DNA from 3 places in the Streptomyces sp. NPDC056883 genome. Region 1 is predicted to be linked to each of the others. Evidence: riboswitches for the same ligand, from Rfam matches in the RefSeq annotation. Region 1 holds a riboswitch; each other region holds the start of a gene.
What was found. Region 1 has a riboswitch for cyclic di-AMP ahead of ACFRU2_RS18075 (peptidoglycan DD-metalloendopeptidase family protein). Riboswitches for the same ligand answer to the same signal wherever they lie in the genome.
Positions count from the first base shown of each region.

Region 1 (10,177 bases):
ACGCCGGCCCGAACCCCTCCAGATAGCGCAGGACCAGCGCCCGCAAGGACTCCTCGGACGCCTCCGGGTCCGCCGGTACCGTGCGCGGCCGGCTCGGGGGCGCGACGTACGACGGACGTTCCCCGAACGACCACGGCGCGGCGGTGGGTGCGTGCAGCAGCGGCGCGTACTGGCGCAGCCCCCACCACGCTCCGGGCTGCGGCGCCGCCCCCAGCCGCTGTCCGAGCCAGGCCTCGCACTCGGCCGTCGTACGGGGCCGGTCGGCGAAGTCCAGCAGCTGCGGGACGAGCGCGTCGGCGTCCTCGGGCGTGAGCCCCGAGTCCGTGAAACGGGTCCCGAGCCGGGCGGCCCGTACGGACGGCTGGACGGCCTCCCGGAAGGGCGGGTAGTCCTCCGCGTGCACGGCGTGCAGGGTCAGCCGCATCAGCGTCGACTTGACGACCTCGCGCCCCGTGAAGGCGGCGTCGAGGTCGGCCGGGTCGAAACCGGCGAGTCGGTTCCACAGCGCGAGGTAGGGCGAGGCGGCGTGCTGCGCCTGCAGGGCGACCACCCGGCGGACCGCGTCACCGACGCCCATCGCCTCGCGCCGCAGCAGCAACTGCCGTGCGAGGGTGGAGCGGTTGAGCTCCCTTGCGCTGACCTTCATGCCACGACCGTCCCGTCCCCTGTCGGAACGGGCAGCCTAACCGGCACCTCCGACAACGCCCCGGATTCAGATGCTGACGCCCTTCGACCGGAGGTAGGCCAGCGGGTCGATGTCCGAGCCGTACGAGGGCCCGGTGCGGATCTCGAAGTGCAGGTGCGGGCCGGTCGAGTTGCCCGTGGAGCCGGAGAGGCCGATGCTCTGGCCGCCGGTGACGCTCTGGCCGGACGAGACGGACAGCTGGGAGAGGTGCGCGTACTGGCTGTACTTGCCGTCGGCGTGCCGGATGACGACCTCGTTGCCGTACGACCCGCTCCACCCGGCGGAGACCACGGTGCCGGCGCCGACCGCCTTGACGGTGGTGCCGCTGCTCGCGATGAAGTCGACCCCGGTGTGGTAGCCGCTGGACCACATGGAGCCGGCGGTCTTGTACGCGGTGGAGAAGCCGCCGCCGACCGGGGCGACGAAGCCGGTCGCGGTGGAGCCGGTCGAGGTGGAGCCGGTCTGCCGCTTGGCGGGCGCCTTGGGGGCGGGCGCCGCGGGCGCGGCGGCCTCATCGGAGGAATCCGATGAATCGCTGGAAATGGTGGAAGGAGCGGAGGAAGCGGAGGAAGCGGACTTCTTGGCCGGCTTCGGCGTTTCGGCCGCCGCGGCCGGAGCCGAGCCCTTCGCGCCGAGCGTGAGCCTGAGGCCCGGGTGGATCAGCGAGGGGTCCGTGCCGACGGCCTCGAGGTTGTCCGCGTAGAGCTGCTCCCAGCCACCGGTGAGGTGCTGACGCTCGGCGATCTTGGAGAGGTAGTCGCCCGGCACCACGGTGTAGACGGTCGGGGCGGCCTGCGCGGCGGCCGGCGCGGCCTGGAGCGCTGCCGGCACCTGCGCGGCCACCACCTGCGGGGCCTGGACCGGAGCGGCGGCGGGCGCCGCGGCCGGGACACCCGCGGCGTGGGCGCCGGTGGCGCCGAGCAGCGGAAGCGCGAGGGCCGCGCCACCGGTGCCCGCGGCGGCGAACCCGCGGGATATCGAGCGGGACTTGGGACGGCGGTGCTTACCCGTTCCGGACATGTCGAATTCCTCTCCGACGCCTGCGAGGTGAGCTGTCGGGTTCGGACTGGAGATGTCCGGCCGCCTCGTGCCGGTGAACAGCACATGTACGGCTTCACCCCGAGCTGTCCCGTTGTAAAGATCTCGACCGGAGATCCGGAACAGCGGCTTACCTGGTTCCCCCGCTCCTGCCACGCGCGTGAATAGTCGGGTGCGGTTTCCGGTCGGCGGCAGGATTAGGCGGTCCGTCCGGATCGATCGCGAACGTAATCGAGTACGACCGCACGGAACAAGTCATGAATTCACCAACAGAATCTTGAAGATGACGGGCCGCCGGAATTCCGGTCACCCTCCGTCCATTCCGCACCTTCAACAACCGCCCCCGCAAGGCAATTCGCCATTCGTGATCAGGCACTCACCGTCACCGTATGATCTGGCTCACGGGGGCGCGTCCGATCTCGCCTCTCGCTATGGCAAGTTGCCCGCAAGTAGCGTAATTCGGACACCGTCAACGACGACGAGACGACGACACGGAGGAGCCCGGTGACCCAGCCGATACCCCAGAGCCCCCACACCGATCCGGCGCCGCAGGAGCCGGCGCTGACCGGAGTGCGCAACTTCCGCGACGTGGGCGGGTTGCCGACCACGGACGGTCGACAGGTCAAGTCGGGACGACTGTTTCGAAGCGGACATCTGGCGCATGCCACCGAAAGCGACGCAGAGTTCCTCGGGTCGCTCGGACTGCACACCGTCTTCGACTTCCGCAACGGCGCCGATCACGCGCTGGAGGGTCCGGACGTGGAGCTGCCGGGGGTCCGCAACGTCAACATCCCGCTGTCGGATCCGGCCGACGGCAGCGAGTTCTGGAAGATGGTCCGGGGCGGGGAACTGGCGCAGCTCCGCGAGCTCCTGGGCGAGGGTAAGGCCGCCGCGCGGATGTCCCGTTCGTACCGGACGATGATCCGGACCCGTACCGCCGAGCACAGCCGGGTGGTGCACGCGCTCGCCGAGGACAGCGTCCCGGCCCTCATGCACTGCGCCGCCGGGAAGGACCGGGCCGGCCTGTCGATCGCCGTCACCCTGCTCGCGCTGGGCGTCGAGCGGGAGGCGATCGTCGCGGACTACCTGGAGTCGAACGCCCCGCACAACCGTTACCGGGTCCGCCGGGGCAGCGATGCGCCCGAGGCCCGCGCCCCCGAGGTGATGGAGCTGCTCGCCCCGCTCTTCGACGCCCGCGCCCCGTATCTGACCACGGCCTTCGACGCCATCGACGAGGAGTGGGGCGGCGTGGAGCGTTACCTCGCCGAGGGCCTCGGGCTCGCGCCCGAGACCCTCGGCAGGCTCCGCGACCGGCTGCTGGACTGACGCCCCACGAGGTGGGCCGCCGCCCGCCGGGCCGCCGGTTCAGCGGTTGGCGACGGCCTGCCTCACCAGCGTCCGGCCGAAGTCCCACATCAGCGCGCCGCCGCCGTGGGCCTCGTCCATGACCGCGCGGAAGGCGCCGACGAACCGGTCGACGTCCGCCTCGTCCACGATCAGCGGCGGGATCAGCTTGATCACTTCCAGGTGGTCGCCGGAGACCTGCGTGAGGATCCGGTGCTTCTGCAGCAGCGGCACCACGACCATCTGCGCGAACAGCCCCTTGCGCGCCGCCTGCAGCATGCTCCAGCGGCTCCGCAGGCCCAGCGAGGACGGCCGGCCGAACTCGATGCCGATCATCAGCCCGCGTCCCCGTACCTCGTGGAGCAGTTCGTACGTGTCCACGAGCGCGGCGAGCCGGCCGCGCAGCAGGTCGCCCATCGCGCGGGCGCGGGCCACCACCTGCTCGTCCTCCATGACGGACAGGACGGCGAGCCCGGCCGCCATCGCCTGCGCGTTGGAGCCGAAGCTGGCGGAGTGGACGAGCACCCGGTCCATGGAGGAGTAGACCTTCTTGAAGATCCAGTCCTTGCCCAGGGTCGCGCCGACGGGCACGTAGCCGCCGGAGAGGGCCTTGGCCACGCAGACCAGGTCCGGCTCGACCCCGGCCTCGTGCTGGTAGGCGTAGAAGTCGCCGGTCCGTCCGAGGCCGGTCTGCACCTCGTCCGCGATCAGCAGCGCCCCCCGCCGGTGCAGCGCCTCCTGCGCGGCGAGCAGGAATCCGGGCGGGGCGGCGAGCACCCCCTTGCCCTGGATCGGCTCCACGACGAGGGCCGCCACGTCCCCCTTCTTCAGCTCCCGCTCCAGCGCGGCCAGGTCCCCGAGCGCGATCCCGGTGTCCGGCAGCAGCGGCGCGAAGCCGTCGCGGAAGCCGGCCTCGCCGTTGACCGAGAGCGAGCCCGTCGTGAGCCCGTGGAAGGCGTGGTCGCAGTAGAGGATCCTGGGCCGCCCGGTGGCGTACCGGGCGAACTTCAGGGCGGTCTCCACCGCCTCCGTGCCGCTGTTGCCGAAGAAGACCCGGTCCAGGTGCGGACTGTGGGAGAGCAGCTTCTCGGCGAGCAGTCCGGGCAGCGGCTGGCAGTCGAAGCGGGTGAGGTCGGCGAGCTGGGCGTCCAGCACGTCGTGCAGGGCCTGCCTGACCACCGGGTGGTGGCGGCCCAGGCCCATCACCCCGAAGCCGGCCAGCATGTCCAGGTAGTCGTTGCCCTCGGCATCCCAGAAGTGGGCTCCCTCGGCCCGCACGTAGACCTTGTCGAAGCCGATGGTGTGCAGCATCCGCGGCAGCTGGTGGTTGAGGTGGCGGGCGTGCAGTTCGTACCGCTCGCCACCCCGCTCGGCCAGCAGGGCGCCGAGATCGAAGCCGGTCATGCCGACGCGTCCCGGTTCCCGCCCCCCACGGTCTCGCGGACCGCCCGCAGCGACTCCTTGAGCGAACCCATGGTGGCCAGGACGGCCGTGGGCTCGTACCCGCAGTGCGCCATGCAGTTCGCGCAGCGCGGGTCCTTCCCGCGGCCGTACTTGCTCCAGTCGGTCTCCTCGATCAGTTCCCGGTACGTGGGCACGTACCCGTCGCTCATCAGATAGCAGGGGCGCTGCCATCCGAAGAGCGAGTAATTCGGAATGGCCCAGGCGGTGCAGGGGAAATCGGCTTTGCCTTCCAGGAAGTCCAGGAAGAGCGGGGAGTGGTTGAGCCGCCAGCGCCGCCGGTTGCCTCCGGCGAAAGCCTTCTTGAAGAGCTCGCGGGTCTGTTCGACGCCGAGGAAGTGCTCCTGGTCGGGGGCCTTTTCGTAGGCGTAGGCCGGCGAGATCATCATCTCGTCCACCCGGAGATCGTCATTGAGGTAGTTGAGGACCTCGATGATGGTCTGCGGGGTGTCGGTGTTGAAGAACGTGGAGTTGGTCGTCACCCGGAATCCGCGGCGCTTCGCCTCCTTGATGGCCGCGACCGCCTCGTCGAAGACCCCTTCCTTCGCCACCGACTCGTCGTGGCGCTCGCGCAGTCCGTCGATGTGGACCGCGAAGGCGAAGTACGGGGAGGGCGTGAACTTCTCGATCTTCTTGCGGAGCAGCATGGCGTTGGTGCAGAGGAATACGTACTTCCGCTTGGCCACCAACTGGCGCACGATCTCGTCGATCTGCGGGTGCATCAAGGGCTCGCCGCCCGCGATGGACACCATGGGCGCGCCCGATTCCAGCACGGCGCCCACCGCCTGGGCCACGGGCATGCGCTGCTTGAGCACCCCGGCCGGGTGCTGGATCTTCCCGCACCCCTCGCAGGCCAGGTTGCAGGCGTAGAGCGGTTCCAGCTCGACGATCAGCGGGAACTTCTCACGCTTGCGGAGCTTCTGTTCGAGCAGGTACGTCCCGACCCTGATGGTCTGTCGCAGTGGCATGGCCATCTGGCTCACCTCCTGGGGAGCAGCAAAGAACGGTGCCATTCATAAAACGCGGGCAGTACGGCACGCAGTACGCGAAAGGCCGATATTCCCCCGCGAACGGTGCCGATGCGGACGAGCTCATGCTCCGGAGCGTCCACGATCACCCGGACGGCCGCAACCGGACGGTCCGCGCCCCCCGGGGCGCTGCCGTCCCGGGTCGCGGCCCAGAGGGTGGCGGCCGATTCCATGTCGACCCCGATGGCGCCGCCGGCGCGCAGCTGGGCGCGCTCCTGGCCCCGGACGACGTGGTCGGATCCGGTCAGTGCACCGAGGTGTACGGTCCGGCCGGGAACGGCCCGGGCCAGCGCCTCGGCGAGCAGGGCGGTACCCGCGCAGGCGACCGTGCCGCGCGGGTCCCGGGTCTCCTCGGCGACGATCAGATCGCCGGGGCTCATGCCGGGCAGCAGCCCGGCGCAGAATCCGGTGGCGAGCACGGCGGCGCCGTGCAGCTCCGGCTCGGCCAGCTTCCGGCCGACGGCGCGTTCGGCCGCGCGCGGGCCCATGCCGGTGCGCAGGACCTCGTACCGCTCGGGCGCGCCCCGCTCGCGGCCGCTGCGGTACGAGGTGCTGCGCAGGGCGGTCCGCTCGATGCGCAGGGCGCAGGCGATCAGCAGCGGCGGCGGGGCGGCCGCGGCGGGGCCGCCGGTCATCAGGCCTCCCCGGGCAGCGGGGCGGTGTGCGGGAGGGCGGCCGGATCCACGTACCGCCCGCCGGGGCCGAACGGTTCTCCGTAGAGATAGCGGCCGAGGGCGGTGAGCGGGAAGACCTGGCGGTACAGGTGGTAGTTGATGGAGAAGTCCCAGGGGAATCCGGTACCGGTGAAGTACGGCTCGTCCCAGGTGCCGTCGGGGCGCTGGGTGGAGACGAGGTGGCCGATCCCCCGCTGCACGGACGGCGCGTCGCGCTCCCCCGCCGACAGCAGGGCCATCAGCGCCCACGCCGTCTGCGAGGGGGTCGAGGCACCCTTCCCCGCCCAGGACGGGTCCTGGTAGGAGCGCTGGTCCTCGCCCCATCCCCCGTCCTCGTTCTGTACGGATTCCAGCCAGTCCACGGCCCGCCGGATCGCGGGGTGCGAGGGGGCGAAGCCCGCGGCGGTCAGCGCCGGTACCACCGACCCGGTGCCGTAGACGTAGTTGGTGCCCCAACGGCCGAACCAGCCGCCGTTCGGGTCCTGTTCGGCGAGGAGCCAGGCGATGCCGCGCCGGGTGCGCGCATCGCCCGCCCGGCCCTCGACGGCGAGCATTTCGACGACGTGGGCGGTGACGTCGGCCGAGGGCGGGTCGATGACCTCGCCGAAGTCGCAGAAGGGCAGCTTGTTGGGGTAGGGGCTGGTGTTGTCGGCGTCGAAGGCGCCCCAGGCGCCGTTCTTCGACTGCATGCCGAGGTTCCAGGACACGCCCCGGGCGATGGCACCTTCCACCCGTGCCGGGTCGGGGTGCTTGACGCGGCGCAGGGCGAGGACGACCTCGGCGGTGTCGTCGATGTCGGGGTAGTTGTCGTTGTGGAACTCGAACGCCCAGCCGCCCGGGGCCAGTCCGGGCCGGCGCACGGCCCAGTCCCCGCTGCGGACGACCTCCTCGCCGAGCATCCAGTCGGCGGCCTTGACCAGGGCGGGGTGGTCGGGGCGCAGGCCCGCGTCGGCCAGCGCGATGGCCGCCAGGCAGGTGTCCCACACCGGGGACTGGCAGGCTTCGATCATGCGGGCGCCGTCCGCCCGCCACACCGTGAACCGGTCGAGGGACTCCAGTCCGGCCCGCATCACCGGATGCCCGAGGTCGTATCCGAGCAGGTGCAGGGCGATGACGGAGTACACGGCGGGCGGCTGGATGCCGCCCCAGCAGCCGTCGTTCTCCTGCCGTTCCACGATCCAGCGGCCGGCGCTCGCCATGGCCGCCGCGCGCAGCCGGCGCGGGGCGAACCGGCGGTAGACGTGCAGGGCCTTGTCCATCCGCTGGAACGCGCCGTCCCAACTGGCCATCGACGCCAGCTTCCTGTCCGGGTACGGGGTCCGCGCGTCGGTGTGCAGCTCGTCCAGGGCGAAGGGGGCCGGGCGGACCGGCCGCAGGGCGGAGACCACGGTGAGGGGCACGATCGTCTGCCGGGCCCAGCAGCCGAAGTCATAGATGTTCAGCGGCACCCAGGGCGGCAGGAAGAGCAGTTCGGGCGGGAGTTCGGGCAGGTGGTCCCAGCTCCACCAGCCGAACAGCGCCAGCCAGATGCGGGTGAAGACGCGGGCTCCCGCGACTCCGCCGTGGGCCCGGATCCACGCCGAGGCGCGGGCCATGTGCGGGGCGCCCGGGTCGTCTCCGGCGAGGCGCAGGGCCACGTAGGCCTCGATGGTGGCGGACAGGTCGGAGGGGCCGCCGTGGAACGTGGCCCAGGTCCCGTCGTCCTGTTGCTCGCCGCGGATGAACAGGGCCGCGGCCCGGGTGGTGGCTTCGTCCCTGATGCCGAGGAACTGGCGCAGCAGCAGGTCCTCGGCGTCCATGGTGACGTTGGTCTCCAGGTCGCCCTTCCACCAGCCGGCCTCGTCCTGCCGCTCGAGCAGATCGCGGACGGCCCGCTCGATGGTCTCGCGGACGGTCCCGGTGTCGTCCGGGTCGGCGCCGCAGGCATGGGCGCCGCCGTCGGTCGTCGCAGTCATGGCTTCCCCTTTGCGTGCAGTGTCCTCTGCTGTCCTCCGCTGTACTGGGGGGCGCCGTCGGCCGGTACCGAGGTCAGGCAGTACCGGCCGGCGACTGGCGATTCATATGCGCGTACGGGTGGCGATCACCTCTTGCGCACGACGACGAAGTCGGCGAGCGCCACGAGCTGCTCGCGCACGCGCTGGTCCATGTCCACGTCGTCGAGGGCCTTGATGGCGATCTCGTACTGGCGGCGCGCCTCGTCGGCGGTCCACCGGCGGCCGCCGGCGGCCTCGATGAGCGCGGCGCGGGCCGCGAACTCCTCCTCCGAGAAGTTCTCGAAGTCGTTGCTCTTGGCGTCGGCGGCGAGCAGCTCGGTGAGTTCCTCGCTGGCCGGTCCGCCGGCGGCGAGGGCGGCGACGACGGGCAGCGACTTCTTGCGCTGGCGCAGGTCGCTCCAGGTCTGCTTGCCGGTGGACTCCGGGTCGCCCCAGATGCCGAGGAGGTCGTCGACGGCCTGGAAGGCCAGGCCGAGGTGGTAGCCGTACTCCTCCAGCTTGTCGGCCGTACGGTCGTCCGCGCCGCCGAGCACGGCGCCGATGGAGACCGCGCAGGCGAGCAGGGCACCGGTCTTGTTGCCCTCCATCTCCAGGCACTCTTCGACGGTGACGCTCTCGCGGTGCTCGTAGGAGATGTCCTGGGCCTGGCCGTCGATGAGCTTGCGGCTCGCGGTGGTCAGGCGGCGTGCCGCGCGGCCGGCCTCGACCGTGCCGAGCTCCAGCAGCACCTCGTTGGCCAGGGCGAACAGGGCGTCGCCGACCAGGATCGCGAGGGCGGGTCCGTGGACCTTCCACACCGTGTCGCGGTGGCGGCGCTGCTCGTCGCCGTCCATCAGGTCGTCGTGCAGCAGCGAGAAGTTGTGGACGAGTTCGACCGCGACGGCGCCGGGGATGCCGACCTCGGCGGCGGCGCCGGCGGCCTCCGCCGAGAGCAGGGCGAGGGCGGGGCGGACGGCTTTGCCGCCGTCGCCGTCCGCCGGGTTGCCGTAGGCGTCGATCCAGCCGAAGTGGTAGGCGGCGACGGTGTCCATGGGCGCGGCGAGCCGGTCCACGGCGGCGCGGAGCACGGGCGTCGAGAGCGTACGGCCTCGTTCGAGGAGCGCGAGCGTGTCCGCCTTCTCCCCGCCGGCCGGGCCCGCACTGGCGTCCGTGTTCTCGACGGCCGGATTCCCCGGGTTCACTGGCTCTCCTCTGGTTCCTGTACGTACTGCGGTGCGTGGTGCTGCGGTGCCGGTGGTGGTCATACCGCCTCCTGCAAGGGGTGTTCGCGGTGGCGGCCCAGCGGGACGAGCGCGGCGTGGGCCGCGGTCAGTCCGCTGCGGACGGCGCTCTCCATGGTCGCGGGCCAACCCGTCGCGGTCCACGCACCGGCGAGGTAAAGCCCCGGCGTGTCGGTCCGCGTGCCGGGACGCAGCCGTCCGACACCGGGGGTGGGTGCGAAGGTCGCGGTGCGCTCCCTGGTGACGAAGAAGTCGCGCACCTTGGCTCCGCGCGCGGCGGGCAGCAGCCGTTCCAGCTCGGGCAGGTACTTCGCGCGCAGGACCGAGACGGGCTCGTCGATGTCCTCGTGGGCGACGGACTGGGACAGGGCCAGGTACTGGCCGCCGTCGGGGAGTCCGGAGGAGTCGGTGCGGTCGAAGACCCACTGGACCGGGGAGCCGAGCGCCGCGAAGAAGGGCTGCTTGAGGACCTTGCGGTCGTACACGACGTGCACGTTGAGGATCGGCGCGGTGCCGATGTCGAGCAGCTTGTCGGGGTCGGCGAGCGCCCCGGCGGGCAGCAGTCCGTGCGCCTCGCGCTGCGGGACGGCGAGGACGACGGTGCCGGCGTCGAACGAGCCGCCCTCGGTGGTCACCCGCCAACCGTCTTCCGGGGTACGGGAGATGTCCGTGACCCGGGTGCGGAGCTCGGTGCGCACCCCGGCGGCGTCCAGGGCCTTGCGCGCGAGGGTGT
Region 1 is NZ_JBHUBS010000006.1:259,555-269,731, forward strand. Features, by position in the region: gene ACFRU2_RS18070 (winged helix DNA-binding domain-containing protein) at 1-646, opposite strand, end outside; gene ACFRU2_RS18075 (peptidoglycan DD-metalloendopeptidase family protein) at 713-1,705, opposite strand; cyclic di-AMP (ydaO/yuaA leader) riboswitch at 1,710-1,904, opposite strand; gene ACFRU2_RS18080 (tyrosine-protein phosphatase) at 2,228-3,049, shown strand; gene ACFRU2_RS18085 (aspartate aminotransferase family protein) at 3,089-4,471, opposite strand; gene hpnH (adenosyl-hopene transferase HpnH) at 4,468-5,502, opposite strand; gene ACFRU2_RS18095 (1-hydroxy-2-methyl-2-butenyl 4-diphosphate reductase) at 5,508-6,191, opposite strand; gene shc (squalene--hopene cyclase) at 6,191-8,185, opposite strand; gene ACFRU2_RS18105 (polyprenyl synthetase family protein) at 8,311-9,405, opposite strand; gene hpnE (hydroxysqualene dehydroxylase HpnE) at 9,465-10,177, opposite strand, start outside.

Region 2 (10,177 bases), on a different contig from region 1:
CGCGTTGGCCGTGCGGGCGAGCAGGCCGGTGGAGGACAGCAGCACCCGGCACGGGGTGTCCTCGACCTCCAGCGGGACCGCCGCGACCGGCGTCCCCGCCGATTCCAGCAGCACCGTACGGCGCTCCGTGCCGAACTTCTTCGACACCGCGGCCAGTTCCGCCGAGACCAGCTTGCGCAGCTCGCTGTCGGAGTCCAGGATCCCGGTCAGCTCGTCGATCTCGCCGGCCAGCCGGTCGCGCTCGGACTCCAGCTCGATCCGGTCGAAGCGGGTGAGCCGGCGCAGCGGGGTGTCCAGGATGTACTGGGTCTGGATCTCGCTCAGCGAGAAGCGCTCCATCAGGCGCTCCTTGGCCTGCGCGGAGTTGTCGCTGTCCCGGATGATCCGGATGACCTCGTCGATGTCGAGCAGCGCCACGAGCAGGCCCTCGACGAGGTGCAGCCGGTCGCGCCGCTTGCCGCGGCGGAACTCGCTGCGCCGGCGGACGACCTCGAAGCGGTGGTCGAGGTAGACCTCCAGCAGCTCCTTGAGGCCCAGCGTCAGCGGCTGCCCGTCGACCAGCGCGACGTTGTTGATGCCGAAGGTCTCCTCCATCGGCGTCAGCTTGTACAGCTGCTCCAGCACGGCCTCGGGGTGGAAGCCGTTCTTGATCTCGATGACCAGGCGCAGGCCGTGCGAGCGGTCCGTGAGGTCCTTGACGTCCGCGATGCCCTGGAGCTTCTTCGAGCCGACCAGGTCCTTGATCTTCGCGATGACCTTCTCGGGACCGACCGTGAAGGGCAGTTCGGTGACGACCAGCCCCTTGCGGCGCGGGGTCACGTCCTCCAGGGCCACCGTGGCGCGGATCTTGAAGGTGCCGCGGCCGTTCTCGTAGGCGTCCTTGATGCCCGCGAGGCCGACGATCCGGCCGCCCGTGGGCAGGTCGGGACCCGGGACGAAGCGCATCAGCGCGTCCAGGTCCGCCTCGGGGTAGCGGATCAGGTGGCGGGCGGCCGCGATGACCTCGCCGAGGTTGTGCGGGGCCATGTTGGTGGCCATGCCCACCGCGATCCCGGACGCGCCGTTGACCAGCAGGTTCGGGTACGCGGCGGGAAGGACGACCGGTTCGCGCTCCTGGCCGTCGTAGTTCGCGGCGAAGTCGACGGTGTTCTCGTCGATCCCGTCCGTCATCAACGAGGCGGCGTCGGCCATCTTCGACTCGGTGTACCGCATCGCGGCCGGCGGGTCGTCGTTGCCGAGCGAGCCGAAGTTGCCGTGGCCGTCGACCAGCGGGAGCCGCATGGAGAAGGGCTGCGCCATGCGCACGAGGGCGTCGTAGATCGACGCGTCGCCGTGCGGGTGCAGCTTGCCCATGACCTCGCCGACGACGCGGGCGCACTTCACGTAGCCGCGGTCGGGGCGCAGGCCCATCTCGTTCATCTGGTAGACGATGCGCCGGTGCACCGGCTTCATGCCGTCGCGGGCGTCGGGAAGGGCACGGGAGTAGATCACCGAGTACGCGTACTCGAGGAAGGAGCCCTGCATTTCGTCGACGACGTCGATGTCGAGGATCTTCTCCTCGAAATCCTCCGGCGGCGGGGTCTTCGTGCTGCGGCGGGCCATCGCTGCGCGGCTCCTTAACCAAGAATCGGGATGAGCTGAGCTCTCACGGGGTGGGGCGGGGGGTGGGACGGGGACGGTGCTGGGGCGGTGCCGGTACGGGTGCGGACCGGTTTCGGACAGGGGTGACGCGGACCATTGTGGCCCGAGGCACCGACAACGCCGACTCCGACCCAGGACTGGGCCGGGAACTTCTCCGCCGGCCGACACGCTTGCATACAGTGGCAGGTCTGACAGGAATCTCTGCATCGCGATCGAAGGGACCACATGCCCATGGGTCACACGGCCACAGCTCACGCCGGCTCCGGCGGCCTCACAGCGACCGAGCACCGGCTGGCCAACGGCCTGCGCGTGGTGCTGTCCGAGGACCACCTGACCCCGGTCGCCGCGGTCTGCCTCTGGTACGACGTCGGCTCGCGCCACGAAGTCAAGGGACGTACGGGCCTGGCTCACCTCTTCGAGCACCTGATGTTCCAGGGCTCGAAGAACGTCTCCGGCAACGGCCACTTCGAACTGGTCCAGGGCGCCGGCGGCTCCCTCAACGGGACCACCAGCTTCGAGCGGACCAACTACTTCGAGACGATGCCGACCCACCAGCTGGAGCTCGCGCTGTGGCTGGAGGCGGACCGGATGGGCTCGCTGCTGGCCGCCCTGGACGACGAGTCCATGGAGAACCAGCGCGACGTCGTCAAGAACGAGCGCCGCCAGCGGTACGACAACGTCCCGTACGGCACGGCCTTCGAGAAGCTGACGGCGCTGGCCTACCCGGAGGGCCACCCGTACCACCACACCCCGATCGGTTCCATGGCCGATCTGGACGCCGCGTCCCTGGAGGACGCGCGCGCGTTCTTCCGTACGTACTACGCGCCCAACAACGCGGTGCTCTCGGTCGTCGGCGACATCGACCCCGAGAAGACCCTCGCCTGGGTCGAGAAGTACTTCGGCACCATCCCCGGCCACGACGGCAAGCAGCCGCCGCGCGACGGCTCGCTGCCCGAGATCATGGGCGAGCAACTGCGCGAGGAGGTCGTCGAGGAGGTTCCGGCCCGCGCGCTGATGGCGGCCTACCGGCTCCCGCACGACGGCACCCGCGAGTGCGACGCCGCCGACGTGGCGCTGACCGTCCTGGGCAGCGGCGAGTCCTCCCGGCTCCACAACCGCCTGGTGCGCCGCGACCAGAGCGCCGTCGCGGCCGGCTTCGGCATGCTGCGCCTCGCCGGCGCACCCTCGCTGGGCTGGCTGGACGTCAAGACCTCCAGCGGCGTCGAGGTGCCCGCCATCGAGGCGGCCGTCGACGAGGAGCTCGCGCGGTTCGCCGCCGAGGGCCCGACGGCCGAGGAGATGGAGCGCGCGCAGGCCCAGCTGGAGCGCGAATGGCTGGACCGGCTGAGCACGGTGGCCGGCCGCGCCGACGAACTGTGCCGCTTCGCGGTGCTGTTCGGCGACCCGCAGCTCGCTCTGACCGCCGTCCAGCGCGTCCTCGACGTCACCGCCGAGGAAGTGCAGGCCGTGGCCGCTGCCCGACTGCGCCCCGACAACCGGGCGGTGCTCGTCTACGAGCCGATCGCCGCGGACGAGCACGACGAGCACGCAGAGAACGACGAGAACGAAGGGGCGGAGCAGTGAGCGACACCGCAGCCGACACCGCAGCCGTCACGATGACCTTCCACCCGCGCCCCGAGGCCGGCGAGCCGCAGCCGTGGGCCTTCCCGGCCCCCGAGCGCGGGGTCCTGGCCAACGGCCTGACCCTGCTGCGCTGCCACCGCCCGGGCCAGCAGGTGGTCGCGGTCGAGATCAACCTCGCCGCCCCGCTCGACGCGGAGCCCGAGGGCCTCGACGGCGTGGCCACCATCATGGTGCGCGCCCTGTCCGAGGGCACCGACAAGCGCTCCGCCGAGGAGTTCGCCGCCGAGCTGGAGCGCTGCGGCGCCACCCTCGACGCGCACGCCGACCACCCGGGCCTGCGGGTCTCCTTGGAGGTCCCGGCGTCCCGCCTGCACAAGGCGCTGGGGCTGGTCGCCGAGGCGCTGCGCACGCCGGCCTTCGCCGACGCCGAGGTCGACCGCCTGGTGCGCAACCGGCTCGACGAGATCCCGCACGAGAGCGCCAACCCGCAGCGCCGCGCCGCCAAGCAGCTCTCCAAGGAGCTCTTCCCGGCCACCCTGCGGATGTCGCGCCCGCGTCAGGGCACCGAGGAGACGGTCGCCCGCATCGACTCCGCGGCCGTACGGGCCTTCTACGAGGCCCACGTGCGCCCCGCGACCGCCACCGCGGTGGTCGTGGGCGACCTGACCGGCATCGACCTGGACGCCGTCCTGGCCGACACCCTGGGCGCGTGGACCGGTGACACCACCGCCCCGCGTCCGGTCCCGCCGATCACCGCCGACGACACGGGCCGCGTGGTCATCGTGGACCGGCCCGGCGCGGTCCAGACGCAGCTGCTGATCGGCCGCATCGGCGCGGACCGGCACGACCGGGTCTGGGCGCCCCAGGTGCTCGGTACGTACTGCCTCGGCGGCACGCTCACCTCCCGGCTGGACAAGGTGCTGCGCGAGGAGAAGGGGTACACGTACGGCGTGCGCGCCTTCGGCCAGGTGCTGCGCTCCACCGCCGACGGCAAGGGCGCCTCGATGCTCGCCATCAGCGGCTCGGTGGACACCCCCAACACCGGCCCGGCCCTGGACGACCTCTGGACGGTGCTGCGCACCCTCGCGCAGGGCGGCCTGACCGACGCCGAACGGGACGTGGCCGTGCAGAACTTGGTGGGGGTGGCCCCGCTGAAGTTCGAGACGGCCGCTTCCGTCGCAGGCACGCTCGCCGACCAGGTCGAGCAGGAGCTGCCGGACGACTACCAGGCGCAGTTGTACGCGCGGCTCGCCGAAACCGGGACGGTGGAGGCCACTTCGGCGGTCGTCAACGCCTTCCCGGTGGACCGTCTGGTCACGGTCCTGGTCGGCGACGCCTCGCAGATCGAGGAGCCGGTGCGGGCCCTCGGGATCGGCGAAGTGACCGTGGTCACCAACTGATCGTCAGTTGATCTCCGGCGGGCCGTCAACTGGCCCGCCATTCAAGGGGCTCCGGCGGCTTGTCCGCCGGGGTCCCTTTTGTCCTTTATCTGGCCTTTAGTGGTGTGGTTGCTTGTATGTGGTGTGGCGTACGCAACAAAAAGGCGTGTCTGTTTGGCGATTGACTGATGATCCGCCTAGCGTCGGCCGTGCTGTCCGTCAGTTGTAACCGCCGCGTCCGCGGCACCGGGCAGCGATCGCCGAGTCCCCGTCAGGCGCGAGCCTGGGGAGCCGGGGACCCACTTGTGTCCCTGGGGTGAATCGGACCGCCTCGCAAGAGGGGGCCCGTAGGAGACCTTCCTGCTCCGAACCCGTCAGCTAACCCGGTAGGCGAGAGGGAAGGAAAGGATCAACCCCTTCATGGCGTTTGGCAGTCGTGCCGCCGGTTCCGGTTCCGGCAAGCACCGTGGTTCGAGTCGTCTCAGCCGCAGGACCGCCGGCTACGCCGGCATAGCCGCCCTCGCCACCACTGGTGTCGTCGGCTCCCTGGCCGGTCCCGCGTTCGCCGCGGACCACAGCCCCTCCATCGAGGACACCGGCACCCTCAACACCATCGTGGTGGCCGACGAGCTCGCCGGTGACGTCGAGGCCCAGGCCCAGTCCCAGCAGCGGGCCGCCGAGGCCGCCGCCGCCAAGGCGCAGGCCGAGGCCGACGCCAAGCAGCGGGCCGCCGAGGCCAAGGCGCAGGCCGAAGCCCAGGCCAAGGCCGAGCGCGAGGCCGCCGAGCGCGCCGCCCGCGAAGAGGAGCGCAAGCGCCTCAACACCTTCGTTTCCCCGCTCGACGACACCTACGTCAGCACCCAGTACCACGCGGGTGGCGGCATGTGGTCCTCCGGCAGCCACACCGGCATCGACTTCCACGCCGCCTCCGGCACCGAGGTGCACGCCGTGGGCCTCGGCACCGTGGTCGAGGCTGGCTACGGCGGCGCGTACGGCAACAACGTCGTCATCAAGCACGCCGACGGCACGTACACCCAGTACGGCCACATGTCCTCGCTGAGCGTCTCCGTCGGCCAGCAGGTCACCCCGGGCCAGAAGATCGGCCTGTCGGGCTCCACGGGCAACTCCAGCGGCCCGCACCTGCACTTCGAGGCCCGCACCGGCGCCGACTACGGTACGGACATCAACCCGGTCACGTACCTGCGCTCGCACGGCGTCACCGTCTGACCCGCTGCGCTCCGCAGCACACGTCTTCCGCGAAGGCCCCGGCTCTTTGAGAGCCGGGGCCTTCGTCGTGCCGAGTGTCCAGTGCCGGGTACTTCGCGCTGCGCGATGTGTGAATGTTTCGTATTTCCGGCCGTCCTCGGAAATTATCGTGTGTTGCAATAGAGTCGCAACGCGCACAGCCATACGAAAAAGGCGGAGGTCCGGTCTTGCGTATTCCCGCGCACACGGTATGCACAGCGATCCGCGACGACATCGTCTCCGGGGTGTTCGGGCCCGGCGCCCGGCTGACCGAGGAGGTGCTGGCCCGCCGGTACGGGGTCTCGCGCGTCCCGGTGCGCGAGGCGCTGCGCACGCTGGAGTCCGAGGGGTTCGTGACCACCCGCCGGCACGCGGGTGCCTGCGTGGCCGAGCCGACCGAACAGGAGGCCGCCGACCTCCTGGAGCTGCGGATGCTCCTGGAGCCCCTCGCGGCCGCCCGGGCGGCCCGGCGGCGCAGCGAGGCCCACCTCAAGGTGCTGCGCGGCCTGGTCAGGCTGGGCCAGGAGCGGGCCAGGAGGGGGCAGGGAGAGGACCTGCGGTCCCTGGGCGGCTGGTTCCACGAGACGCTCTCCCAGGCCTCGGGCAGTCCCGGGCTCATCGCACTGCTCACCCAGATGCGCCACAAGGTGGCCTGGATGTACGTGGTGGAGGCCCCGGTGCGGCCCGTGGAGTCCTGGGTGGAGCACGGCGCGATCGTGGACGCGGTGGCCCGGGGTGATGCCGAGCGGGCGCGGGCGCTGACCGCGGCGCACGTGGACCGGGCGGCGGGGGCCCACCGGATGCGCGTGAGGACTTTGCAACCTGCCGTAAACACGGCAAGCGTTCCGCATTAACAAACGCCGTATACAAAGGAGGGATATCCGGGCCGGATAATTCGGCTCGCGTGCCCGGCGTCTCGCACGTTATTCCTGCCTGAATTCCGGCCGCCGGAATGGGGTGCGCCGGAATGGAGTGCGCCGCAATGGCGGCGCAGGTATGTCCGGCCGGACTCCCGTGCGGAAAGCAGCGAAGCCGTTGCCCTCGACCGTGGTGGTCGGGGGCAACGGCTTCGTCGTGCAAGTGCAGCAAGTCCTGCGGGTCGAACCCGAAGGGGTCAGACGGTCTCGGGGAGCTCCTCGAGGCCCTCGGCGACCAGCTTCGCGAGGCGGTCCAGTGCGGCCTCGGCGCCGTCGGCCTCGGACGAGAGGACGATCTCCTCGCCGCCCTGGGCGCCCAGGCCCAGGACCGCCAGCATGGAGGCGGCGTTGACGGGGTCGCCGCCGGCCTTCGCGATGGTCACCGGGACGCCGGAAGCGGTCGTCGCGCGGACGAAGATCGAGGCGGGACGAGCGTGCAGGCCCTCGGCCCAGCCGACGTTGACGCGGCGCTCTGCCATGGTGATGCCCTTCAGGTTCTTACGGGTTGTCTAGACCAGTCTCTCACGGCGTCCGGAATGGTCGAACCGACCTTCGGCCCGACTTTCCCGCCGTTCGACCTACCCCAGCTTGCCCTTATTCGAGCCAGCTTGCCCGATGCGCCGCGCCCAGGCCACTCGAAGCGTTCGAGCCTTAAGGTGACCCCATGACGACCGCGTCCGACCCCTCGTACCCGGATCACTGGGAAGCCGACGTCGTCCTTCGGGACGGCGGCACCGCCCGGATCCGGCCCATCACCACCGACGACGCGGGCCGGCTCGTCAGCTTCTACGAGCAGGTCTCGGACGAGTCCAAGTACTACCGGTTCTTCGCTCCCTACCCCCGGCTCTCCGACCGCGACGTGCACCGCTTCACGCACCACGACTACGTGGACCGGGTCGGCCTCGCCGCGACGATCGGCGGCGAGTTCATCGCCACCGTCCGCTACGACCGGATCGGCGCCGACGGCCGCTCGGCCACCGGGCCCTCCGACGAGGCCGAGGTCGCCTTCCTCGTCCAGGACGCCCACCAGGGACGCGGAGTCGCCTCCGCCCTGCTCGAACACATCGGCGCGGTGGCCCGCGAACGCGGGATCCGCCGCTTCGCGGCCGAGGTGCTGCCGGCCAACAGCAAGATGATCAAGGTGTTCACCGACGCCGGCTACCAGCAGAAGCGCAGCTTCGAAGACGGCTCCGTCCACCTCACCCTCGACCTCGAACCGACCGCCGAGTCCCTCGCCGTCCAGCGCGCCCGCGAACAGCGTGCCGAGGCCCGCTCCGTCCAGCGGCTGCTGTCCCCCGGCTCGGTGGCGGTGATCGGCGTCAGCCGCTCCCTCGCGGGCGTGGGCGCGGCGGCCCTGCGCAACCTGCGCGACAGCGGCTTCCACGGCCACCTCTACGCCGTCAACGAGGCGGTCACCCGGGATCTGCTCGACGGCGTACGGGCCTACCCCACGCTCGGCGCCGTCGGCGCCCCGGTCGACCTCGCCGTCATCGCGGTCCCGGCGGACCGGGTCCCGGACGCGGTGGCCGCCTGCGGTGAACACGGGGTGCAGGGGCTGGTCGTGCTGTCCGCCGGATACGGGGAGAGCGGGCCCGAGGGCATGGCCCGCCAGCGCGAACTGGTGCGCCAGGTGCGCTCGTACGGGATGCGGCTGATCGGACCGAACGCCTTCGGGGTGATCAACACGGCCCCCGAGGTGGAGCTGAACGCCTCCCTGGCCCCCGCTCCGGCCCCCGCGCGGGGAAGGGTCGGCCTCTTCACCCAGTCCGGGGCGATCGGCATCGCGCTGCTCTCCGGGCTGCTCCGGCGCGGGGAGGGGCTGTCCTCCTTCGTCTCCGCCGGGAACCGGGCCGACGTCTCCGGGAACGACATCCTCCAGTACTGGTACGACGACGAGGCGACCGACGTCGCGCTCATGTACCTGGAGACCCTGGGCAACCCGAGGAAGTTCACCCGGCTCGCCCGGCGCACCGCGGCCGTCAAGCCCGTGGTCGTCGCCAAGGGAGGCCGGCACACCCCGGCCGGACACGTGGTCCCCGGCACCCGGCTGCCCGAGGCGACGGTCTCGGAGCTGCTGCGGCAGGCCGGCGTCATCCGGGTCGACACGGTGACCGAGCTGGTGGACGTCGGCCTGCTGCTGGCCTCGCAGCCCGTACCGGCCGGCCCGCGGGTGGCCATCCTCGGCAACTCCGAATCGCTCGGGGTCCTCACCTACGACGCCTGCCTGACCGAGGGGCTGCGGCCGCTGCCGCCGCTCGACCTGACCACGGCCGCCTCGCCGGAGGACTTCCGTACGGCCGTCTCCGCCGCGCTGGCCTCGCCGGACACCGACGCCGTCGTCGTCACCGCGATCCCCTGGGTGAGCGAGCACGCGCTCGCCGACGACCTGGCGGAGGCCCTGCGGGCGGCCGCCGCCGCGCACCCCGGCAAGCCGGTGGCGGTGGTCCACGTGGAGCTGGGCGCCCTCGCGGAGGCGCTCTCCGCGGCCACGGCGCCGACCGCCGCGACGGACCTCGCGGACGCACTGCCCGCCACGCTGCCGACGCCCGCGACGGCTCTGGCAGCCCTGGGCTCCGGGTCCGCCTCCGACGCGGTGTCCGCCTCCGATGCCGCGCCCGCCTCCGACGCCGTGCCCGCCTCCGACGCCGAGCCCGAGGCCGTGCCCGCCGCCGCGGCGGCGCCCTTCCGGCCGGAGCCGGCAGCCGAGGGTGCGGGGAGCGCGGCCGTGCCCGCTCCCGGAACCGCCCGGATCCCGAGCTATCCCGCCGCCGAGCGGGCCGTCAAGGCCGTCGCCGAAGCCGTGCGGTACGGACAGTGGCGCCGGGGCGTCGCCGAGGTCGGGCAGGTGCCCGAGTTCGAGGACATCGACGAGAGCGGGGCCGCCGGGCAGCTCTCCCGCCTGCTGGCCGGTGTGGGGGAGGAGGAGGTGGCCACCCTGGACGACCCCGATGCCCGCGAGCTGCTCGCCCGCTACGGGATCCGGGTGCTCTCCACGCTCCCGGCCCCCAGCGCCGACGCCGCGGTCCGCGCCGCCCGGGTCCTCGGCTACCCCGTGGCGCTCAAGACCACCGCCCCGCACCTGCGCCACCGCGCCGACCTCGGCGGGGTCCGCCTCGACCTCACCACCGAGGCCGAGCTGCGCCGCTCGTACGAGGAGCTCACCCACGCGCTGGGCAAACCGCAGGAGCTGCTCCCCGTGGTCCAGTCGATGGTCCCGCGGGGCGTCGACACCGTCATCCGCTCCGTCATCGACCCCGCCGCCGGCGCCGTCCTGTCCTTCGGGCTCTCCGGGGTCGCCTCCGAACTCCTCGGCGACACCGCCCACCGGCTGGTTCCCGCCACGGACAAGGACGCGGCGAGCCTGATCCGCTCGATCCGCACCGCCCCGCTGCTCTTCGGCTGGCGCGGCAG
Region 2 is NZ_JBHUBS010000007.1:131,590-141,766, forward strand. Features, by position in the region: gene ACFRU2_RS19430 (DNA topoisomerase (ATP-hydrolyzing) subunit A) at 1-1,602, opposite strand, end outside; gene ACFRU2_RS19435 (M16 family metallopeptidase) at 1,873-3,225, shown strand; gene ACFRU2_RS19440 (M16 family metallopeptidase) at 3,258-4,625, shown strand; cyclic di-AMP (ydaO/yuaA leader) riboswitch at 4,853-5,012, shown strand; gene ACFRU2_RS19445 (M23 family metallopeptidase) at 5,025-5,831, shown strand; gene ACFRU2_RS19450 (GntR family transcriptional regulator) at 6,038-6,703, shown strand; gene ACFRU2_RS19455 (HPr family phosphocarrier protein) at 6,964-7,245, opposite strand; gene ACFRU2_RS19460 (GNAT family N-acetyltransferase) at 7,431-10,177, shown strand, end outside.
Region 2: it holds a riboswitch for cyclic di-AMP, as region 1 does, so the genes downstream of both, ACFRU2_RS19445 (M23 family metallopeptidase) here and ACFRU2_RS18075 (peptidoglycan DD-metalloendopeptidase family protein) in region 1, are expected to answer to the same signal.

Region 3 (10,177 bases), on a different contig from region 1:
GTCGGCCCGTATCGCGGCGATCTGCTCCGCGGTCGGCGGGTCGGTGACGACCCCGTCCACCGTCAGGTGGCGCTCGGTCATCCGGACACAGCCCACGTCGACGGAGCGGGCCGCCCGGACGTGTTCGGTGCCGACCACGAACTCCGTGGAGCCGCCGCCGATGTCCACCACCAGGAAGGGCCGCTCCAGGTCGGTGCGGCCGGTCAGCTCGCCGGTGGCACCGGTGAAGGAGAACTCGGCCTCCTGGTCCCCGCTGATCACCTCGGGCTCGACGCCCAGGATGTCCAGGACCCCCCGGACGAAGTCGTCGCGGTTCTCGGCGTCCCGGGAGGCCGAGGTCGCCACGAAGCGCACCCGCTCGGCGCCGAGCTCCTTGATGACCGCCGCGTACTCGCGGCAGGCCGCGAAGGTGCGCTCGAGCGCCTCCGGAGCCAGCCGGCCGGTCTTGTCGACGCCCTGGCCGAGCCGGACGACGATCATCCGGCGGTCCAGCTCGATCAGCTCGCCGGTGGCGGGGTCGAGGTCGGCGACGAGGAGCCGGATGGAGTTCGTACCGCAGTCGACGGCCGCGACGCGGGTCACGCGCCCGCCTCCGCCGCGGCGTCCCCTTCGGCCTTCTTCTCTTCGGCCTTCGTCTCCTCGGCCTTCGTCGCCTCGGCCTTCTTCTCCCCGCACGGGGTGACGCAGGCGCCCTTGGCCCACCACTCGGGCAGCATCGCCAGGGCCTCGTCGCCGAACGGGTTCACGCCCGGGCCCGCGGCCAGGGAGTGGCCGACCAGCACGTGCAGGCACTTCACCCGGTCCGGCATGCCGCCGGCGCTCGGGAAGCCCTGGAGCACCTCGATGGCGTCGCGGCGGGTGATGTAGTCCTCGTGCGCGGCCCGGTAGGCGGCGGCCAGCTCCGGGTCCACGGCGAGGCGGGCCTGCATCTCCTTCATCACGCCGTTGGCCTCCAGCGTGCCGATCGCACCGGCGGCCCGCGGGCAGGTCAAGTAGTACAGCGTCGGGAAGGGGGTGCCGTCGGGGAGCCGCGGGGCGGTCTCCACCACGTCCGGCTGCCCGCAGGGGCAGCGGTGCGCGATGGCGCGGAGCCCGCGCGGGGGGCGGCCGAGCTGCTGTTCGAACGCCTCGATGTCGGCGGCGGTCGGCTCGGTCCGGTCGGTCTGGGGCGGGGGCGTCTGCATGCCTGGAGGAAGTCTTTTCGTTCTCGTGGATGGGTGGGACTCAGTCGCCCGGGCGGTCGGCCTTGTCGACGCCGTCCCAGACGTTGGAGTACCAGGGCCGGTCGGTGGCGGCCTGTCCGCTGCGGCGCTGCTCTCCCGCGGCGGCTCCGGGGTCGGTCATGATGTAGCTGATCTCCCCCGGCCGGACGAAGTGCAGGTGCTTGCGCGCCTGCTGCTCGGCGTACGCGTTGTCCTGCCAGCGGGCCTTCTCGTCGCGCAGCCGTTCCAGCCGGTCCCGTGCGGAGACGGCGTCCTTCTGCTGCTTCGCGATCTCCGAGCGCTGGGAGACGTACTGGCGCATCGGATACGCGAGCGCGACGACCAGGGTACAGAGGACGAGGACGAGCAGGGCGGCCCGGCCGGTGAGCCGGCTGCGGCGGACCTGCCGGCGGGACTGCGAGCGGTACACGTGCGCCGCGGTCCGCTCACCGAGCTGCTTGAGCCTGGTCGCGGTCGAGAACGTGGCGAACCGGTCCCGGTTCCCGGCCATTGATCCGCCTCCCCTATATGCACACGACGCACTACGTCCCCGCACACGGTACGGGACCGAGTGCGGGGACGTAGGGAGGCTTGCGCCCTAAAGGACTGATCAGCCCTTGAAGCGCGGGAACGCGCTGCGGCCCGCGTACACCGCGGCGTCGTCGAGGATCTCCTCGATGCGCAGCAGCTGGTTGTACTTGGCGACGCGGTCCGAGCGGGCCGGGGCGCCGGTCTTGATCTGGCCGCAGTTCACGGCGACCGCGAGGTCGGCGATGGTGACGTCCTCGGTCTCACCGGAACGGTGCGACATCATGCACTTGAAGCCGTTGCGCTGGGCCATCTCGACGGCGTCCAGGGTCTCGGTCAGCGAACCGATCTGGTTCACCTTGACGAGCAGGGCGTTCGCCGAGCCCTCTTCGATGCCGCGGGCGAGACGCTCGGGGTTGGTGACGAAGAGGTCGTCGCCGACGATCTGGACCTTGGAGCCCAGACGGTCGGTGAGGGTCTTCCAGCCCTCCCAGTCGTCCTCGAACAGCGGGTCCTCGATGGAGACCAGCGGGTACGCCTCGACGAGCTCGGCGTAGTAGTCGGTCATCTCGGCGGCCGAGCGGGACTTGCCCTCGAACTCGTAGTTGCCGTCCTTGTAGAACTCGGACGCGGCGACGTCGAGCGCGAGCGCGATCTGGGTGCCCGGGACGTAGCCGGCCTGCTTGATGGCCTCGACGATGAGGTCGAGCGCGGCGCGGTTCGACTCGAGGTTCGGCGCGAAGCCGCCCTCGTCGCCCAGACCGGTGGAGAGGCCCTTGGTGTGCAGGACCTTCTTGAGGGTGTGGTAGACCTCGGCACCCCAGCGAAGGGCCTCGGAGAAGGACTCCGCGCCGATCGGGGCGATCATGAACTCCTGGATGTCGACGTTGGAGTCGGCGTGCGACCCACCGTTCAGGATGTTCATCATCGGAACGGGCAGCAGGTGCGCGTTCGGACCGCCGAGGTAGCGGAAGAGCGGGAGGTCGGAGGCCTCGGACGCGGCGTGCGCGACGGCGAGGGAGACACCGAGGATGGCGTTGGCGCCGAGGGAACCCTTGTTCTCGGTGGCGTCCAGGTCGATCATCGCCTGGTCGATCAGGCGCTGCTCGGTGGCGTCGTAGCCGACGAGCTCCGGGCCGAGCTGCTCGATGACGGCGAGGACCGCCTTCTCGACGCCCTTGCCCATGTAGCGGTTGGGGTCACCGTCGCGGAGCTCTACGGCTTCGAACGCTCCGGTGGAGGCGCCGGACGGGACTGCAGCACGGCCGGTGCTGCCATCGTCGAGGCCCACCTCGACCTCGACCGTGGGGTTGCCTCGGGAGTCCAGGATTTCCCGGGCTACGACGACGTCGATGGACGGCACGAGCATCTCCTTCTGGGATGTGACGCTGGGTGTGCGGTGGCATGTCAGGCCGTGGGATGGCCTTGCCGCTTAGAGCCTAACCGCCTCCGGGCACTCGGCCAGCCGACCGCCCGGGTCCTGGGACGAAAAAGGGCCTGAATGCCCCTCTTACAGGACATAGGGCCCTTGATCATCAGTGATTCGGAGGGTCCGTCAGGCCGGAAGCACCCGCACACAGCACCGCCCGGCGCGAAGGGGGTTGCGCGCCGGGCGGTGGATTTGCGTGGTGGAACTACGCGCCGGAACTACTGCGCGTCGCGAAAACGGCCGCGGCCGTTCTCAGAGCTTTCGACCGGGATTCAGCCGAGGTTCAGCTTCTGACCCGGGTAGATCAGGTCGGCGTCCGAGACGATGTCCTTGTTCAGCTCGAAGAGCTTCTCCCAGCCGCCGGACACCTTGTTCGCGTCGGCGATCGCACCCAGCGTGTCGCCGGACTTGACCTCGTAGGAGCCGTTGCCCGTCTTGGGGGCCTCGATCTTCGGCGCGGCAGCGGCGGCCGGACGCTCGGAGCGGGTGGTCGGAGCCTCGACGCGCTTGGACTCCTTCTTCGGCTCGGCCTTCTTCTCCTGCTTCGGCGCCGGCTTCGGCTGGGTCTTCGGCTTGGAGGGGGTCTCCGCCGAGCCACCGTTGTAGGAGGAGTTCGACAGGCCCACGCCACAGGACGGCCAGGCGCCCTTGCCCTGGCCCTTGAGGACCTTCTCGGCGATGGCTATCTGCTGCGACTTGGAGGCCTGGTTGGCCTGCGCGGCGTACGCCTTGCCGCCGTACGCGGCCCACGTGGAGGACGAGAACTGCAGGCCGCCGTAGTAGCCGTTGCCCGTGTTGATGGACCAGTTGCCACCGGACTCGCACGCGGCGACGCGGTCCCATTCACCGGCGGTCGCGGCGGAAGCGGTGCCCGCGGCCATCAGCGGCGCGGCCACGGCGACACCGGCGACACCGGCGAGCGTGACGATGCGGACGGCCTTGGAGCCGCGACGGTGCTTGCCCTTGCCCGAAAGCAGCATGGAGTTCTCCTCACCGACGCCTACGAGGTGAGCTGTCGGGTTCGGGCGAGTGAGTGCCCGGCCGAGCGACCTAGCGCTTGGCTTAACCCCTAGCCGGTTCCGTGACCGTCTCTCAACGGCCGGTTCCGGCGCCTACCTTGGTTCCCCCGCTCCTGCCTTCGGCGCTTTACGCGACGAGTGTTCCCTTCGTCCGCCGGCAGGATTCGGCGATGCGGTCGAAGGAGCCCGCGGTGGCGAGCGATTCAGAAGGTAGACAGGTCTCCCCCCGATGTTCAACGAGGGACATCGGGGGGAAACGGTGCCTACTTGCGCTCTCCGGAAGGACGTTTGCGCAGGTGAGGGCGGGGTTTGCGGAACCGTCCGGGCCGGACACGCCAGTTGACCTGAAGAGACACATGTCTCACTTACAGAAAACGGACAATCAGCTGGTTCCGGACGCCTTAAGTGCCCCTATTGATGCGTTAGATCCAGGTTCTGACCGGGCTTGATCAGGTCTGCATCTCCGCCGATGACCTGCTCGTTGGCCTCGTAGAGACCCTTCCAGCCGCCCTTCACTCCGTTGGCGTCCGCGATCGCGATGAGGCTGTCGCCTTCCTTCACGGTGTACGTCGGGTCCGACGCGGCATCAGGTGTGGCGGGCGTCTCGACCGCGGCCTGGCCGCGGTGCTTGCCGCTGCCCTCGGTCGCACCGGGGGTCGCCGGAGCGCTCGGGGAAGCGGAATCGCCGGGTGCGGCCGGAGCCGTCGGGGCCGCGGGATCAACCGGGTTGGCCGGAATGACCGGGTTCGCCGAATTGCCGGGGCTCACTGGATTGCCCGGGTTTATCGGGTTCGTGGCGTCCCCCGGACCCGACGGGGTCACGGGAGCCGTCGGGTCCACCGGCACGGTCGGGTCCACGGACGGCGGTGCCGGAGTCGTGGGGTCCACCGGGGTGATGGGGCCCACCGGGGCAGTGGGGTCCAGGGGGTTCGTGGGGGCCGTCGGGTCGCCCGGGAGGCCGGGAGGCGGCGTCTGGAGGTCCGGCGCGGGCATGACGGGCAGTTCGCCGGGCACGCCGATCGGATAGTCGGGCAGCGGCGTCTCCGACGGGGCCGCCGGAGACGGGCTGTTCGGCGTCGGCGCACCGAAGTCCGTGGACGGCTTGCCCGAGCCGGTGTGGGGCACGGAGTCGTCCGGGCGGGACGGGGCGGGGGCGGCGGATCCGGAACCGCTGGGCAGACCCGGGTCGACCACGGCGGCGGGCGCGTCCTGCGTCAGACCGGCCGGCACGCCGCACAGCGGCCATGCCTGGGGGCCCTGGGAAGCCAGGACCCGTTCGGCCACGGCGATCTGCTGGGAGCGGCTGGCGAGGTCGGCGCGCTCGGCGAAGTCGAGCCCGCCCGCGTTCTTCCACTGCTCCTGGCTGAACTGCAGCCCGCCGTAGGTGCCGCCGCCGAAGTTGGCACTCCACGTGCCACCGCTCTCGCACTCGGCGACCTTGTCCCATGTGGAGGTCTCCGCGGCGCTCGCGCCGGTGGCCGCGAGCAGCGGCAGGGCGAGTGCGGTGCCGGTGACTCCGGCGGTGACGACAAGTGCGGGCACTTGTCGGGGGCGTCTGTGGCGGCCGTTCCCGGAACGCATGAGGCTGCACCTTTCGCATAACGGCGGGGTAACGGCAGAACCTAGCGGCCTTCGAACGCCTGTCACAAGTTTGGGCAGCCAACTGACTTCAGGTCAGGCCGGTTTCAGGTGTTTTGGGCGATGGATTCGGCCGAGAAGCGGACCGGCAGCGTCCGCAGCCCCCGCATGATGAGCCCACCACGCCAGCGCAGCTCCCCGGGGTCCACGGCCAGCTCCAGATCGGGAAGCCGCGTCAGCAGGGTCGCGAGCGCGGTCTGCCCTTCGAGCCGGGCGAGCGGGGCGCCCAGGCAGTAGTGGATGCCGTGCCCGTATCCGAGGTGCTGGTTGTCGGTCCGGGAGAGGTCCAGGGTGTCCGGCTCGTCGAACCGTTCGGGGTCCCGGTCGGCAGCCGCCAGGACCACCAGCACCGGATCCCCGGCCGCGATGTCCTGGCCGCCGAGGGCGAAGGGTTCGGTGGCGAACCGCCAGGTGGCCAGCTCCACGGGGCCGTCGTAGCGCAGCAGCTCCTCCACGCCGGTGGCCAGCAGCCCGCTCTCGCCGGCGGCGAGGGAGAGCTGGAGGCGTTCGCGCTGCTCCGGGTTCATGAAGAGGGAGTGGATCCCGTTGCCGATGAGGTTGACCGTGGTTTCGAACCCCGCGAACAAGAGGATGAAGGCCATCGCGGTGGCCTCGGCCTCCGTCAGGTGGTCACCGTGGTCGCTGGCCCGGATCAGATCGGAGATCAGGTCGTCGCCGAGGTCGTCGCGCTTGCGGTGGATGAGCTCCCCGAGATAGGTGCGCATCTGCTTCACCGACCGGGCCACCCCGCCGCGCGGCCCGCCGCCGTGCCGGATCATCATGCCCGCCCAGTCGCGGAAGTCGTCCTGGTCCTCTCGCGGTACACCGAGCATCTCGCAGATGGCGTAGATGGGGAGCGGGAAGGCGAACTCGTGGATGAGGTCGGCCTCCCCCTTCTCACAGAACTGGTCGATGAGGTGGTCGGTCAGTTCCTGCACCCTCGGAGTGAACTCGGCGACCCTGCGCGGGGTGAACGCCTTCGACACCAGCCGGCGCAGCCGGGTGTGGTCCGGCGGGTCGATGTTGAGGAGGTGGGTCATCAGCTCCGCCTTGCGCTCCCCGGGGATCCCGGTCCGGCCCTTGGCGTGCGCGGAGCCCTCGTGGTGGGCCGGGTTCTTGCTGAGCCGCTGGTCGGCGAGGGCCTGGCGGGCGTCGGAGTACCGGGTGACGAGCCAGGCCTCGACCCCGCTGGGGAGCGTGGTGCGGTGCACGGGCGCGTGCTCGCGCAGCCAGGCGTACGCCGGGTACGGGTCGGTCGCGAACTCCCAGTCGAACAGGGTCGGCGGTGGGGCGGAGCCGTCTGCGGCGTCTGCGGATCCGCCCGTGGACCCGTCCACGGACTGGTCGGCGGCGGGCTCTTCGGGGACTGCGGGGGTCTGCTCGTGCACCCGGAGACCGTATCCCGCCCCCCACCCGTCACCCCATATGGGTCGGTTGTCGCGGCTGTCCGTAGATCGGCTCTGGCTTGACCTCACCTTCCCCGGCGTTCCTACTTTCGGTTTTGTGGATGTGAGGATCTTGAAAAGCAGCTTCGCGGTGGTGGAGAGACGGGCCGAGCACGCGGTCAAGTTCTTCTACTCCCACCTCTTCTGGCACAACCCCGGAGTCCGTGATCTCTTCCCGGCCTCCTTCGAAGACATGGAGCGACAGCGAGACCGGCTCTTCGCCGCGCTCACCCATGTGATCGCCCACCTGGAGAACGAGACGCTCGTCCCCTATCTGCGCGACCTCGGCCGCGACCACCGCAAGTTCCTGGCGGGGCCCGAGCACTACGCGGCCGTGGGCACCAGCCTCATCGCCGCGCTCGCCGAGGCCTCCGGGTCCGCCTGGCACCCCCAGGCCGAAAAGGCCTGGTCAGAGGCATATCAGGTGATCGCTGACGCCATGATGGCCGGCGCCGCCGCCAGCGACGATCCGCCCTGGTGGGACGCGGAAGTCGTACGCCACCTGCTGTACGGGGAGGACATCGGCGTCCTCACCCTCCGCCCGCACGCGCACTTCCCCCATCTCCCCGGCCAGTACACGAGCGTGAGCAGCGACCGGGTGCCGACCACCTGGCGCACGTACTCCCTGGGGAACGCCCCCCGCGCCGACGGGACGCTCGACCTGCACATCAGCCGGATCGAGGGCGGCCGCCTCAGCACCGCGCTGATCCGTGAGACGCAGCCCGGAGACGTGCTGCGGCTCGGCGCGGCCGGCGGACAGATGACCTTCCGCCGCGAGGACCGCCCGGTCAGCTTCATAGCCGCCGGCACCGGCTGGGCACCGGTCCGCGCCATGCTGGAGGACCTGGCGGAACACCCTCCCGATCAGGACGTGCGGCTCTTCGTGGTCGCACGGGACGCCGCGCACCTCTACGACCGCCCGCTCATCGACGCGTACGCGGGCTCCCTGGGCTGGCTGAGCGTCACCTACATCACCCCCGCCCCCGGCCAGCACCGCAACCAGGCCACCGGCCGGCTGGCGACCGCGCTCAGCAACCGCGGGCTCTGGCCCGACCAGGACGTCTACCTGAGCGGTCCGCCGCAGTTCATCCGGGAGACCTCGTACCTCCTGGAGGAGCTCGGCGCGCGCGCCGACCGGATTTTCTACGACTCCGTACCTGCCAGTGGCAAGAGCCAGGACGACGGAAGCCGCCCGATGGGCTTCGGCGAGTGGTTCCTGAACCGCCCCGACCCGCACTGGCACAACCCGTCCGGCCGCGCGCCCAGAGAGTACTGAGAACAGCGCTGTCTGACGCAGTCGCGGGACATCCCGCAGCTGAGGGCTACTCGCCGACGCCCTCGGCCGCACGGATCGCGTCCCGGTAGGTCCGGGCCGCAGCGCGCAGCGCGGTCTCGGGGTCGGTCCCCGCCGCCTCGGCGCGCGCCGCCAGCTCCAGCAGTTCGTACCCGACGCCCTCTCCGCGGGGCAGTTCCACGGGCACCGCCCCCGCGCGGGCGCGGCCCGCCAGCTTGGACGCGAGCGCGAGACCGGGCTGGCCGAGCGGGATCCCGTCGGTCACCGACTCCCGCTGCTTCTCCACCTGCTTGGTGCGCTGCCAGTGTGCGTGCACGTCCTCCGGGGTTTTGGCCGTGGCGTCGCCGAAGACGTGCGGGTGCCGGTGGATCAGCTTCTCGACGAGGGCCCCGGCCACGTCGTCGATGGAGAACGGCTCGTCCTCTTCACCGGGACCGCCCTCCTCCGCGATGCGCGCGTGGAAGACCACCTGGAGCAGGACGTCCCCGAGTTCCTCGCGCAGTTCCTCGCGGTCCCCGGCCTCGATGGCCTCGACCAGCTCGTAGGCCTCTTCGATGGCGTACTTCGCCAGCCCCTCGTGGGTCTGCTCCGAGGTCCAGGGGCATTCGCGCCGGACCCGGTCCATGACCTGGACGAGGTCGAGCAGGCGTGCGCCGGGCAGGTCGTACGAGCCCGGGAGCAGCTCCAGGTCCGGTACGGCGACCCGGCCGGAGCCGGCGAACCGGGCCAGGCCGTCGGTGAGCCGCCGGTCTCCCTCACCGCTGAGCAGGACGACGACCGTGTGCCCGCCGGCGCACTCCTCGATCAGCGCCTGGGCGTCGGGGGCCTCCAGGGTGACCTCGACGCCCGCCTCGCGCAGGTAGGGGAGCTGGACGTGTGCCGGGTCGGCGCACAGCACCCGGTCGGCGGTCTGCAGGGTCTGCCAGGCAGGCCAGGACAGCACGCCGGGGGCCACCCGGTGGCTCGTGGTCAGCAGCACGATGCGGCCGGTGGGCTCGGAGGACACGTCGTCAGTCACCCTCCGAACCTACCTCCCCCGGGAGGCGGCCTAGGCGCCGGTGGGGGGCTGCTCGGGGCGGGTGACCTGGGTGATCCACGGGGTGGAGTGCTCGCCGAGGGTGACCCGCTGGGGGTCCCAGACGCCGTACCGCGGGTTGACCTCGATGCCGAGCCCGGCCGCGGCCTTCGCGGCGGGTTCGGCGAGCTTGCCCTCGCCGAACTTGGCGTTCAGCTTCTCGAAGAGCACCTGGTCGCGCACCCAGCGCTCGATCTGGTCGGGGGCGACGGCGGCCTTCTGCAGGATCGCCTCCTCGAAGGCGGCGGCCCCGCGGTTGCCCTCGTCGTAGGCCTTGCGGGCGTCCTGGAGCTCCTTGGGGGTGACGGTGATCCCGGCGTCCTTCGCCATCCGGTCGAGGATCCGGCTCTGCAGCATCGTGCTGAGCTTGACCCGGTCGAGCTGGGGGACGGCCGCGATGAGCTCGGCCGCGTGTTCGGAGCGGTTCTGCGCGGTGCGGACGTCGTTCACCTGGGCCTGGAGCGCGGAGGTGGTGATCCGTTCGCCGCCGATCACGGCCGCGGTGCCGGGGCGGGCTTCGCCCGAGCACGCGGACAGCAGAGGGGCC
Region 3 is NZ_JBHUBS010000025.1:21,326-31,502, forward strand. Features, by position in the region: gene ACFRU2_RS37740 (exopolyphosphatase) at 1-582, opposite strand, end outside; gene ACFRU2_RS37745 (DUF501 domain-containing protein) at 579-1,184, opposite strand; gene ACFRU2_RS37750 (septum formation initiator family protein) at 1,225-1,713, opposite strand; gene eno (phosphopyruvate hydratase) at 1,813-3,099, opposite strand; gene ACFRU2_RS37760 (transglycosylase family protein) at 3,432-4,139, opposite strand; cyclic di-AMP (ydaO/yuaA leader) riboswitch at 4,142-4,313, opposite strand; gene ACFRU2_RS37765 (transglycosylase family protein) at 4,590-5,720, opposite strand; gene ACFRU2_RS37770 (cytochrome P450) at 5,864-7,153, opposite strand; gene ACFRU2_RS37775 (globin domain-containing protein) at 7,353-8,537, shown strand; gene ACFRU2_RS37780 (nucleoside triphosphate pyrophosphohydrolase) at 8,584-9,573, opposite strand; gene ACFRU2_RS37785 (SurA N-terminal domain-containing protein) at 9,604-10,177, opposite strand, start outside.
Region 3: it holds a riboswitch for cyclic di-AMP, as region 1 does, so the genes downstream of both, ACFRU2_RS37760 (transglycosylase family protein) here and ACFRU2_RS18075 (peptidoglycan DD-metalloendopeptidase family protein) in region 1, are expected to answer to the same signal.